DNA from 2 places in the Paenibacillus sp. Marseille-P2973 genome. Region 1 is predicted to be linked to the other one. Evidence: riboswitches for the same ligand, from Rfam matches in the RefSeq annotation. Region 1 holds a riboswitch; the other holds the start of a gene.

Region 1 (6,053 bases):
GCCGTACCAATGGCACCGGCGATCTGGCGAACGGTATTATTCACTGCCGTACCATGCGTACCGAGTTGTCTCGGAAGTGCATTTAACCCGGCCGTATTCAACGGCATCGTGATGAAGCTTAATCCAATCCGCAGGGTAATCGTACGAATCATTAGATACATATACGTTGTGGATTGAGACAGGTCGGTCACCGCCCACATCGAAGGAATAATGAACAGTAAACCAATGATGAACAGCGGCTTCGCGCCGTAACGGTCGTATAATCGGCCGGTGACAGGGGACATAAACGCATTTACAAGCGCACCCGGCAATAAGAGCAGCCCTGCGTCAAATGCCGTGAATCCGCGGCCGTTCTGCAGATAAATAGGCAGCAAGATCATGTCTGCGTACATCATCATCGTAACTAATACGTTAATGATAGAGGTTACCGTGAAGACTTTATTTTTGAAGACAGACAGGTTTAGCAGTGGATCGCCGGACTTGACTTGCCGAATACAGAATAGGGCGGTTATGACGATGCCGATGCTTAAGGACAGGATGACGATTAGATCGTCCCAGCCTTTACTGCCCGCACTGCTGAATCCGTATAACATCAAACCGAATCCGACGGTGGATAAAAGAACGCTTATGACATCAAGCTTCGACTTAGACGTTTCGGATACATTGACTAAATACTTGAAGGCTAACGCTATGACAATAAGGACAAGCGGGATGAGACCGATGAATAACCAGCGCCAAGAGTGATACTCGACTATAAATCCTGAGAGAGTCGGACCAATCGCAGGTGCGAAAATCATGGCCAGACCAAGCAGCCCCATAGCGCTGCCTCTTTTTTCAACGGGGAAAATCGCCAGCACGACACTCATCATGAGCGGCATGACGATTCCCGCACCGGCAGCTTGGATCATTCGACCCAACAATAGCACCATAAAGCTTGGCGCAGCCGCACAAATGATGGAACCGATTAATAAGAACGCCATGGCGCTAATAAATAACTGACGCGTCGAGAAGCGTTTCATTAAGTAGGCCGTAACCGGAATCAATATTCCGTTGACCAGCATGAATCCCGTAGAAATCCATTGTACGGTCGTTGCCGTGACATCAAATACATCCATCAGATTACTTAAGGCGACATTTAATAATGTCTGGTTAAGTGTGGATAAGAAACAGCCAAAGATTAAAATGGTGAGCAAAATTCCTTTGTTGATTTTCTTTATGCCTTCTTGCATTGTTGTTGTCCTCTCCTCGTTGCTTTTTCGACACAGTGTCAATAAAATATATCTTATCAATATTTTAGAATCATTCCTATTTGCAATTTTCCTGAAAATGTCGACTAATCGACAGAAGAAGCGGATTGGTTGATGAAGTGACAAATAAACGATAATCGAGGGATGAAATGCCTGAACAAAAAAGAATCGACCCCAGGGCCATTCGCTCAAGAAAAATGCTGAAAAATGCCGTGTTTTCATTACTGACCGAACATATGGAAATTTCCCAATTGACCGTCCAAAAAATTGCCAACCGTGCAGAACTAAACCGGGCAACGTTTTATTTGCATTATGAGGATATTAATGACTTGCTGCGCCAGATTGTACATGAGATCTTTGATGATTTATCCATGAAAGTCGAGCCGTTGTTACAGGTGACAAGCAACGACGAACAGCAGCAGCTGGTTACATTTTTAAATTACTTTTATGAATACCGGAGCATTTTTGCCGTATTGGTTGAACACCCGGGCTTCAAAACCCACTTGACCAACTTATTGAAAAGCACCATAGAAAAACGCAGAGGAGAAAGAAACATAAGTTCCACGGGGAGGGTGGCTTCCGTCGATATTGTTGCCGCATCGCTGCTGGGGATTATTATTTGGTGGATTAAGGAGGATACTGAATATAGCGCTGAATACATCGCGGATCAGATTACCTTGATGTACAAAAGGAGATATTTGTAACAGTGACAAGGTCTGTCACTATTAGCGGTTAAGATAGATTTGAAACATAAACTCGAATTTATCGAAATAAGGAGATGAAATGATGTATAGCACAGTTGGAGACCTTATCGTCGAATGGAAGAACGAAGCGGAATTAACCCAGAAGGTGCTGGACGTCTTGACCGATGAATCGCTCTCGCAGCCGGTGTACTCCGATGGCCGCACGTTAGGGAGGATTGCGTGGCACTTCGTTACGAATATTCCGGACTATTTAACGGAGTTTGGAGTCTCGATTGAGAAAGTATCGAATCAGGATGAAGTACCAAATGCAAAGAAGATGGCGGAAACATTTAAGACAGTTAGCTCCCATGTGGTGGACGCGCTTCAAGAGCAGTGGAGTAATAGTACGTTGAAGAAAACCCAGAATGCCTTCGGAAGAGAAGAGTCTAACGCAACCATCTTCATGGGATTGATCAAGCATATCGCACATCACCGAGGTCAAGTTACAGTACTGATGCGCCAAGCGGGATTGCCGATACCTGCTGTATATGGCCCCTCGAAGGAAGGTTGGGCTCTCATGGGGATTACTCCTCCGCGTTGAGGCTCGTGATTCACCGGCATAGCGACTTTTATCACTGATTAAATCATCACATCGCAAGTATTATGGTAAAATATCAGAACGGCAACAAAATTTCATTAATTTCATAATTCGCAAGCTATGATTGCTATGGATCACACTATAGCAGGAGCAGCTTCTGGAGAGACTGCGGGATTTCCGCGGCGCCGAAGGGTTCACAATCTCAGGCAAAAGGACAGAAGAGTACTGAATATTTATTTGTCATGCTGATGGCTAATGCTATTAGCAGGGCAGATACTATTTCATATTCTTTATGAACCGGGAGATTGGATGACATCCAATCTCTTTTTTGTTTTTTACCAAAGTAATGCAAACATTAAGGGGGAACTTGGTATGGCACAACCGGAATTAAAGAGAGAGCTGGCCAATCGGCATGTTCAACTCATCGCCATTGGCGGCACCATCGGTACGGGATTGTTTTTGGGTTCGGGCAAAGCGATTCAACAGGCGGGTCCGTCCATCATGATTACGTATCTGCTCGTGGGCATCGCCGTATTTTTCGTAATGAGAGCGCTGGGAGAACTGCTGTTATCCAAAGCGGGTTATCAATCGTTTACGGACATTGCCGAAGATTATCTCGGACCGCGAGCCGCATTTATCACTGGCTGGACTTATTGGTTTTGCTGGATCATGACAGCGATGGCCGACGTTATCGCTGTGGGCGTATACGTGCAATATTGGTTTGATATCCCGCAGTGGATACCGGCCGTCATCTGCCTGATCATTTTATTGGGGCTCAATCTGTTAACCGTCAAAAACTTTGGAGAACTGGAGTTTTGGTTTGCGTTAATCAAGGTCATCACAATTCTCGCTTTGATCGGCATCGGGATCATTTTGCTGATTATGGGATTCAAAACGGATGCCGGATCGGTCACGATCACGAACCTCTGGAAACATGGAGGAGTATTTCCGAACGGTGTCACAGGCTTTTTATTTTCCTTTCAAATGGTGGTCTTCGCTTATGTTGGCGTGGAATTGGTAGGCGTATCGGCAGCCGAAACGTCCAATCCGGAAAAAAACATCCCATCGGCAATCAATAAAATACCGCTGCGGATTTTGTTCTTCTACGTTGGCGCTCTTTTCGTTCTGCTGTGCATCAACCCGTGGACTCAGCTCACGGCGTCGGAAAGTCCTTTTGTAAAAACCTTTAGTTTGGTAGGAATTCCGCTTGCCGCAGGCATTATTAACTTTGTTGTATTGACTTCGGCCGCTTCGGCCTGCAACAGCGGGATGTTCTCGACAAGCCGGATTCTCTATAATTTGAGCAAGAACCGGCAGGCGTCGCCGCACTTCGGAAAGTTGAATAAAAATCATGTGCCGGGGAATTCGCTATTCATTTCTACGCTGGTCATCTCCGCGGGGGCTCTTTTGAGCAAGCTCGTTCCGGAGCAGGCATTCGGAATTGTGACGACCATAAGTGCCATTTGTTTCATCTGGGTGTGGGGCGTCGTGCTCGTATGTCATATCAAATATAAGAAAACCCGGCCTGAATTACAGGCTAAATCGAAGTTCAAGGCCCCATTCACACCGGCCGTGAACTATGCCGTCTTAACGCTGTTCGCCGGAATTCTCATCATTATGCTAATCGCTGCGGAAACACGACCGGCTTTATTGTTTACGCCGCTATGGTTTGTTCTGTTGTTCATCTTGTATTCGATCGGAAGCAGGAAGGGAAGAAGCAGTCAGGATCAGAACATGATCCATAAGCAGTAAGGACGAGCAAGATTAAAGCAGGATACTCTTTTCCATTTGGAAAGGGGGATCCTGCTTTTTTTAACAGTTAGATGAGTCTGTGATAAATTTCTCATTTTGTGATTCAAATCCTGATTCATTTTTTGAAAGTGGGATAGGATGGGGTCAGTCAGTTAAACACAACGAGCCAATAGGAGGGCGAGACATAGAGATGAACAAAATCGAGATAGCCAAGGACACATACTGGGTAGGAAAGATTGATGATCGTGAGGTGCCGTTCCACCGTTTGATTCTTGCTAAAGGGACAACGTACAATGCTTATTTGCTCAAAACAGCCAAACCAACCGTTATCGATACCGTAGATATGGAATTCGGGCGTGAGTTTGTGGAGTATTTGAGTGAATTTATTGATCCGAATGACATCCAATACATCGTTATTAATCATACGGAGCCTGATCATTCCGGCGGTTTGGCAGCACTCGCGGGCAGAGCGCCTAACGCAACGATTGTGTGTACGGAATTAGCGGTTGGCGAGTTGAAAGAAATGTATAAGCTCCATTCGAGAAACTTCCTGGTTGTAAAGGATGGCGACACGCTGGATATCGGCGGCAAAACATTGAAATTCAAGGAAACGCCTTACCTGCATACTGAAGAAACGATGATAACGTATTGTATCGAGGATAAGGTTTTGTTCCCTTGCGATATTTTTAGTACCCATGTGGCCGCGACAGAATCGCTCTTCGCAGATGAAGCCGGCTATGATATTACGGATGATTTCATCGGTTACTATAATGCCATTATTCACCCGCACCGCAGATACGTGCGCACCTTGATTCAGGCGCTGGAGGATCTGGATGTTCAAATGATCGCCCCTTCGCACGGCTATATTTTGCGCACGGATATTCAGAAATACATCGACATCTATGCCACTTTAAGCGCCAATGCCGTAGAAAACAAGCGAGTAACGATCGTCTATACAACCATTAAGAACAATACAAAGAAAATAGCCGAGCAACTCAAGCAATTCTTTGAAGAAAACCAAATTCAGGCGACGGTATTTAATTCGGATAAAGCAGATAAAGCGGAAATCATCGCCAGCATTCAAGCCGCTGATGCCGTATGGATCGGAAGCTCGACCAAATACGCGGATATCATCGGGAACCTGGAAGAGTTGTTGACGGATCTGAAGGAAATGAATTTAGAAGGCAAGATTGCCGCCGCATTTGGTTCTTACGGATGGAGCGGGGAAGCGATTGAGGTCATCCAGGACTATCTTTTACAGACGAATATGAATGTACAGACCACTTCCCAAGTCATCAAATCAACGGGAATGACGCATGTTGAGTTTCCGGTTCGGATCCGATTTTCCCCTAAAAATGAACAGTCGAAAAAAATTGAGCACGCCGCCGCTTTTGTTGCCGATTTGCTGCAAAGCGCGATCTAAGGGATGAGGTGAAATTATGACGAAGAACTATTGTATCATTGGCACGGGTGTCGCTGCGGTCAACGCGGCAAAAGCCATTCGGGATCAAGATCCGGAAGGGAATATCCGCTTGTTTGGATCTGAGGATTCGTTGCCTTATAACCGCATTAAGCTGTCAAAGGATTTGTTCGCCGATTTGCGTAGTGAGAAGGTGCTGATCAAGAAAGAGGCGTGGTATCAGAAGCAACAAATTCAGACGCTTCCAAACACGGCTATTGCTCAAATCGATGTAGAAAGCCATGTACTAATGACTTCTTCAGGTGAGCGTATTTCCTATGATAAATTGTTAATTTGTACAGGTGCGAAGAACC
Region 2 (6,053 bases), on a different contig from region 1:
CCCACAACGGTGTATCTCGGCTATGGTAATGCCTTTTGGTTATGGGGAACCCTGTTTTGGTGCGCGCTTCTGACGGTTCTCTGTCTTCTGGCGACCAAAGTGGTGCGGCGGAAAGTGGAGGTGCAGGGAGGATGAAGCTTAAATCCTGGTTGACCTTGTACCGGCTGTTGATCCGCACCAGTATCCGAAGCCGGATGCAATATAAGTTTAATTTCCTGCTTGCGGCGGTGTTGGCCGCCCTGATCCAGATCTCCGAGTTTCTGATGGTCGCGATTGTACTGCATAAATTCGGCGCTATCCAGGGTTGGTCCATCTATGAGGTGGGTTATTTATTCGCGGTAATGACCTTGTCCAAAACACTGTACCGGACCTTTGCCGATGAGGTGCATCATTTGGAAAAATACCTCGTCAGCGGCGATTTCGATCAGCTCTTGACCCGGCCAATGCCGGTGCTGCTTGCATTGATGCCGCAAAATTTCCGGATTATGCTCGGCGAAGTGTTGCAGGGCGGGTTCATCCTTTGCTGGTCCCTCGGAGGGATGATGAAGGGCGGGCAAGTCGGTTGGACCGCTGTGCCATCCACTTTGTTTATTATTGGCACGGGCGCGGTCATCTTGTTCTCGATCGGTCTCGCGACGGCTACGATCGGCTTTTGGACTACACGGATCGGCGAGCTGCAGACATTCACGGAGGATGCGGCCCGTACAGCGGCACAGTACCCGCTCTCGATATATCCCAAGTGGATGTCCTCTCTGCTGCTGATCGTAATCCCGGTAGGCTTCGTGAATTACATTCCGTCCCTTTATATTTTGCGGGGCGAGTTGGGGGCATGGGTGCTCGCGGCATCGGCAGGCGTGGCGATCGTCTGTCTTGCGGCAAGCCTGCGCTTCTGGCGGTTCGGCATCACTAAATACCAAAGTACGGGAAGCTAGGGGAGGGGTTAAGCAATGATCGAAGCCCGGAATTTATATAAAGAGTTTAAGACCCCGGTTGTTCGGGAAGGCCGATTTTCCGGCATACGTACGTTATTTTCCAGGGAATACCGGCATAAAGAGGCGGTGCGCGGCATCAGCTTTCAAGTGGAACGGGGAGAATTTGTTGGCTATATCGGTCCGAACGGAGCGGGAAAGTCGACCACAATAAAGATGTTGACCGGGATCCTGCACCCCACCTCCGGCGAGGTGTCCGTGGGCGGCTTGAACCCGCACAAGGACCGCCGGAAAGCGGTGCGGCAGCTCGGCGTCGTGTTCGGACAGCGGAGTCAGCTTTGGTGGGATCTTCCGGTTAAGGATTCCTATGATATTTTGGCTCAGATGTACGATGTCAGCCCGGCCGATAAAAATCAAAGATTGAATCAGTTCGCAGAGTTGCTGGATCTGAATGAATTTTGGGAGACGCCGGTGCGAAAGCTGTCCCTTGGTCAACGGATGCGGGCGGATATTGCAGCCGCCATGCTCCATGATCCCGAGCTGCTGTTTCTCGACGAGCCGACCATCGGGCTGGATGTGCACGCGAAAGTCAATATCAGGCAGTTTTTGCGCACACTGAATCAGGATTTCGGCAAAACGATTTTGCTGACCACGCATGACATGGACGATATCGAACAGCTGTGCAATCGGGTCATGGTCATTGATCACGGGCAACTCACGTATGATGGAACCATCCCGTCCTTGCGGGAGATGATCGGGCTGCCAACATCCATCCGGATCAAGTTCCGTGGGGCTTATCATGTACCGGAGGATTTGGACCGCCGCGCTCATTCTCATTTGTTCCGTGTGACGGGCATGGAGGACGATACCGTTATGATCGAGGCAAACCGTACCGAGGTCAGCACGATGGAGATCATCCGAATCGTGGGCACCTGGGGCGAGATCGACGATATTGCGATGGAGGAGCCGGAATTTGAGGAGGTTATCCGCAGCTTTTCGGCCTTCTGAGCCAGAACTTGACATTTCTACCTGCTCAAATTACATTTAATACAAACTATAATATACGCGAATGACGATTATGGGAGAGCCCGCTATCCTTGCAGGAATGAGCGGCACCGAAGGAGCAAAGGGCAGGCCTTGCGCGCCAGTCATGAATCTCTCAGGTAACAGGACCATAATCCGACGCGACTCTGGAGAGAGCGTTCAGCCACCCAAGGGGTACGTGTCCGAGTGATGAGGGACATTAAACTTTCTGGTAACCGGGACAGAGAAGAGGCAATTGGCCTTTTCCTGTCCTTTTTGCATGACTTGACTTTCTTGAGGAATAAGAGCAGCCGGGGGAGATATCGATGCGATTCAAGAATGTGTTCTCAATTATCGGGCCGGCGATGATCGGCCCGTCCAGCTCCCATACCGCCGGAGCGGTACGGATCGGACGCTTTGCAAGACAATTGCTCGGTGCCGAGCCGACGGAGGCCGATATTTGCTTCTATGGTTCGTTTGCCGAGACCTTTAAGGGGCATGGCACGGATCTTGCGGTAGTGGGCGGTATCCTGGATTACCGCACGGATGACGAGCGGATTCGCAATTCTCTGCAAAACGCGGAGGAGGCCGGAGTGAACCTGCACTTTTCAACCGGCACGGCGCCTGGAGCTCATCCGAATACAGTAAAAATAAATTTGACCTCCGGGGAAGAGCGATGCGAAGTGATTGGGGCTTCCATCGGCGGGGGGACCGTCGTGATCCGCAACATTAACGGATTCGAAGTGAAGAGCTCCGGCGAACTGCCTACGCTGGTGGTGGCTCATGCCGACCGTCAGGGCGTGCTGGCAGGGATTACCGCTTTGTTTAGTAAAGCGGACGTCAATATAGGTTATATTATTACCGACCGGAAGGGCAGGACAGGAGAAGCGCTTACTGTGGTGGAAGCGGACTCGGCCATTCCTGAACCGCTGATTGGCGAGGTTACCTCATTGCCTTACGTCAGCCGGGTTTCATATATTCATCTGACTTAGGAGGGAGCGGGTACGATGCGGTTTCGCAATTTGCAGGAACTCATGGAACTGTGTGAGAGTGAATCCAAGACGATTTCGGAAATTATGATTCAGGATCAGTCTGAAGAGACCGGCCAATCCGCGGCCGAGATAATGACGGTCATGACGGAATATTACCAAATCATGAAAAGCGCGGTGCATAAAGGATTGACGGAGGAAACGAAATCGCCCAGCGGATTGACGGGCGGTGATGCCAAAAGGGTGGAGGCATACCGGAAGCGTGAAGAATCGTCAGCAGGAGACATCGCCTGCCAGGCGATGGCTTATGCCCTGGCCGTGTCGGAGGTCAACGCTTCCATGGGGCGGATCGTCGCGACGCCGACGGCAGGCTCATGCGGCATCATTCCCGGCGTATTCGTAAGCGCCCAGGAACGTTTCGGCTGGGACGACGAGCATCTGGTGCGGGGGCTGTTCTGCGCCGGGGCGATCGGTTATGTGATCGCCAACAATTCGTTCATCTCCGGCGCCGAAGGCGGGTGCCAGGCGGAAGTCGGCTCGGCGATCGGCATGGCGGCCGGGGCTATGGTGGAACTGCGCGGAGGCACGCCGGAGCAGGCGGTGCATGCGGTCGGGCTTGCTCTTAAAAATACGCTCGGCTTGATCTGTGATCCGGTCGGCGGCCTCGTCGAAATCCCCTGTATCGTCCGTAACGGATTCGGGGCAGTCAATGCGCTGGCGGCCGCAGATATGGCGCTGGCCGGTGTGCGAAGCGCCATTCCGTCCGACGAGGTGATCGACGTGATGCTGGAGGTCGGCTCCGCCATGCCGAGCCGGCACCGGGAGACCGCCCAAGGCGGTCTGGCTCAGACTCCGACCGGCCGCAAGATCATGAAGGAACTGCGAGCACGCAAAAAATAGCCGCCCTTTCGGGCGGCTGTTTTTATACTGTAATTATGTTATACCTTTTCGGCATTCCAGGCCATCTGTCAGGTTGTACAGTTTTTTGAGATTAAACCTGTTGCTTGGTCGTCATAAATGTTTTTACCGCAGGAGGTTCATAAGATAGAAATTGATCCAGCAGTCCTTTGGGAGTCGTGTCGCTAAGCGTCATGGAACGGAACTTTTCCTGAAGGAACTGCTCGTCGGCCATATGATTGATCATGGTGATCAGGGGATCGTAGTAACGGTTCGTGTTCAGCAGTCCGCAGGGCTTGCGATGCAGGCCCAACTGCGCCCATGTGAATATTTCGAAAAATTCGTCCATCGTGCCCGCTCCTCCCGGCAGAACCACGAAGCCATCCGCCAGTTCGGCCATCTTGGCCTTTCTTTCGTGCATGGAATCCACGATATATAGTTCGGACAGGTTCTTGTGAGCAATTTCCCGGTTTTCCAAAAAAGTCGGCAGCACGCCGATGGCTTCTCCGCCTTCCGCAAGCACCGTATCGGCAACAGTACCCATCAACCCCACGCTGGAGCCCCCGTAAACAAGAGTAAGCTTCCTTGCAGCCAGTTCTTTGCCCAGCTCGGCCGCCCCTTGGCCGTAAACTTCAGATGCTCCGGCACTTGACCCGCAAAATACGGCTATTCTTTTCATTCCATCGCCTCCTTAAGTTCATTAAAATTATAGCCTACTTCTTTAGCTTGTTGAATAACCGGACTAGGCTCTTTTGTAAATTGTAAAAGACGTTTATATGCAAAGTATCTCTGTCTCTACTTTGGAGAGCATGATATTTTGAATCTAATACTAGATATGCATGTAGGAGGTAATGTAATGAACCATTCTGCGATAAGCAGAACCATTCGAAATTTCAGACAGGATGATATGCAACTGCTGGGCGATTTGTATACAGCCGTAAGTTCTAGAGCCAATGCCGTGTTTTGGTGGGTAGGGAATGAAGAGAATTGGAATAACGTGTTCTGTGCATTTGAAAACGGCAGAATGGTCGCCAAAGGCCAGGTTGGCGTCATTAATTCCGTCCCGCCCGGACGTTCCCCGGACAGCAGGCACTCGATTTATCTCAATCTGAAGGCGCTCCCGGAACGGGAGACGGACGCGGAATTGCTGGAACAAATCTACGCTTGTCTCGTTGACCGGGCCTATGAATTGAAAAGTACTTTGTCGCCGGAATACGGTACGAATTTATGTGTCGGAAATGATGCATCGGAAAAAGTGAACAGCTCGTTTTTCATAGAAAAGGGCTTTATCCATCTGAACAGTTTGTTTCGCATGAATCGCAATCTGTCGGAACCGATTTCCGATTTCGAACTGGATAAGGAGCTTGAATTTTCTTGTTGGGACATGGCTGCTCCCAGTGAAGAGGATGAATATCTGAGAATCGAGAGTGAAGTATGGCCGGACACCCCGCTCGGCAAAGAGAGGCTTGCTCAATATAAGGGGAATCCGCTTTGGACTTCCATGGTGGTCCGGAAAGAAGGGGCGGTAGCCGGAGGGTTGATGGCCTGGAAAGAAGAAGATACCGGTGTTATTGAGGACGTATTCGTTCGTGAACCTTGGCGAAAGCGGGGGCTAGCGAAATATTTGCTTACTGAGGCTCTGAGGTATTTGAAATCCAACAATCTGAAAAACGCATACTTGATGGTTTTAACATCTAACCAGTCGGCGTTGTCCCTCTATGAATCTGTCGGTTTTTACCCGGTAAGCGAGGAAATCAGGTATTTCATAGAAATGAATTAAATATTGAAATATGTAATAAGGGGCTACCTATGCAGGTAAGCCCCTGAAATGCGTAATTGGTTATATAGCTTCGGCAGTTTCCGGCTGAAGCTTAGGGGTGACAACCGAGACGAGAAGTTCATTTTCGGAAGAAATAAGGAGGACACCTTCAGGTAGTTCCAGATCACGCACGTACAAAGAGTCTCCGATTTCGAGATGACTTATGTCGGCCAGAATCGACGCTGGAATTAGTTCAGGCAAGGATTCGATCTCAATGAACGTGCTTTGTGTTTGAACGATGCCGCCCAGCTTAGAGCCCTTAGCGATCCCTGCATATTCGATATTGATCTTGGTACGGACCCGTTGATCTTTATCCACGCGAAGAAAGTCCGCATGAATATATTCCTGGGTTACCGGATCCCGCTGTACGTCTTCCAGCAGAACGAGAACTTGGTC

What was found. A riboswitch is a leader RNA that binds a small molecule or an ion and turns the genes downstream of it on or off. The one in region 1 is predicted to bind glycine.
Region 2: another riboswitch for glycine. It lies ahead of sdaAB (L-serine ammonia-lyase, iron-sulfur-dependent subunit beta); the one in region 1 lies ahead of KB559_RS21490 (amino acid permease).

What each region holds. Positions count from the first base shown of each region.
Region 1 covers NZ_JAGQEH010000016.1:21,272-27,324, reverse strand. The annotation lists gene KB559_RS21505 (DHA2 family efflux MFS transporter permease subunit) at 1-1,469, opposite strand, end outside; gene KB559_RS21500 (TetR/AcrR family transcriptional regulator) at 1,397-1,951, shown strand; gene KB559_RS21495 (DinB family protein) at 2,034-2,531, shown strand; glycine riboswitch at 2,676-2,756, shown strand; gene KB559_RS21490 (amino acid permease) at 2,901-4,280, shown strand; gene KB559_RS21485 (FprA family A-type flavoprotein) at 4,471-5,703, shown strand; gene KB559_RS21480 (NAD(P)/FAD-dependent oxidoreductase) at 5,720-6,053, shown strand, end outside.
Region 2 covers NZ_JAGQEH010000004.1:453,911-459,963, forward strand. The annotation lists gene KB559_RS11595 (ABC transporter permease) at 1-135, shown strand, start outside; gene KB559_RS11600 (ABC transporter permease) at 132-932, shown strand; gene KB559_RS11605 (ABC transporter ATP-binding protein) at 948-1,937, shown strand; glycine riboswitch at 1,999-2,114, shown strand; gene sdaAB (L-serine ammonia-lyase, iron-sulfur-dependent subunit beta) at 2,279-2,944, shown strand; gene sdaAA (L-serine ammonia-lyase, iron-sulfur-dependent, subunit alpha) at 2,960-3,841, shown strand; gene KB559_RS11620 (LOG family protein) at 3,933-4,517, opposite strand; gene KB559_RS11625 (GNAT family N-acetyltransferase) at 4,695-5,618, shown strand; gene KB559_RS11630 (50S ribosomal protein L25) at 5,679-6,053, opposite strand, start outside.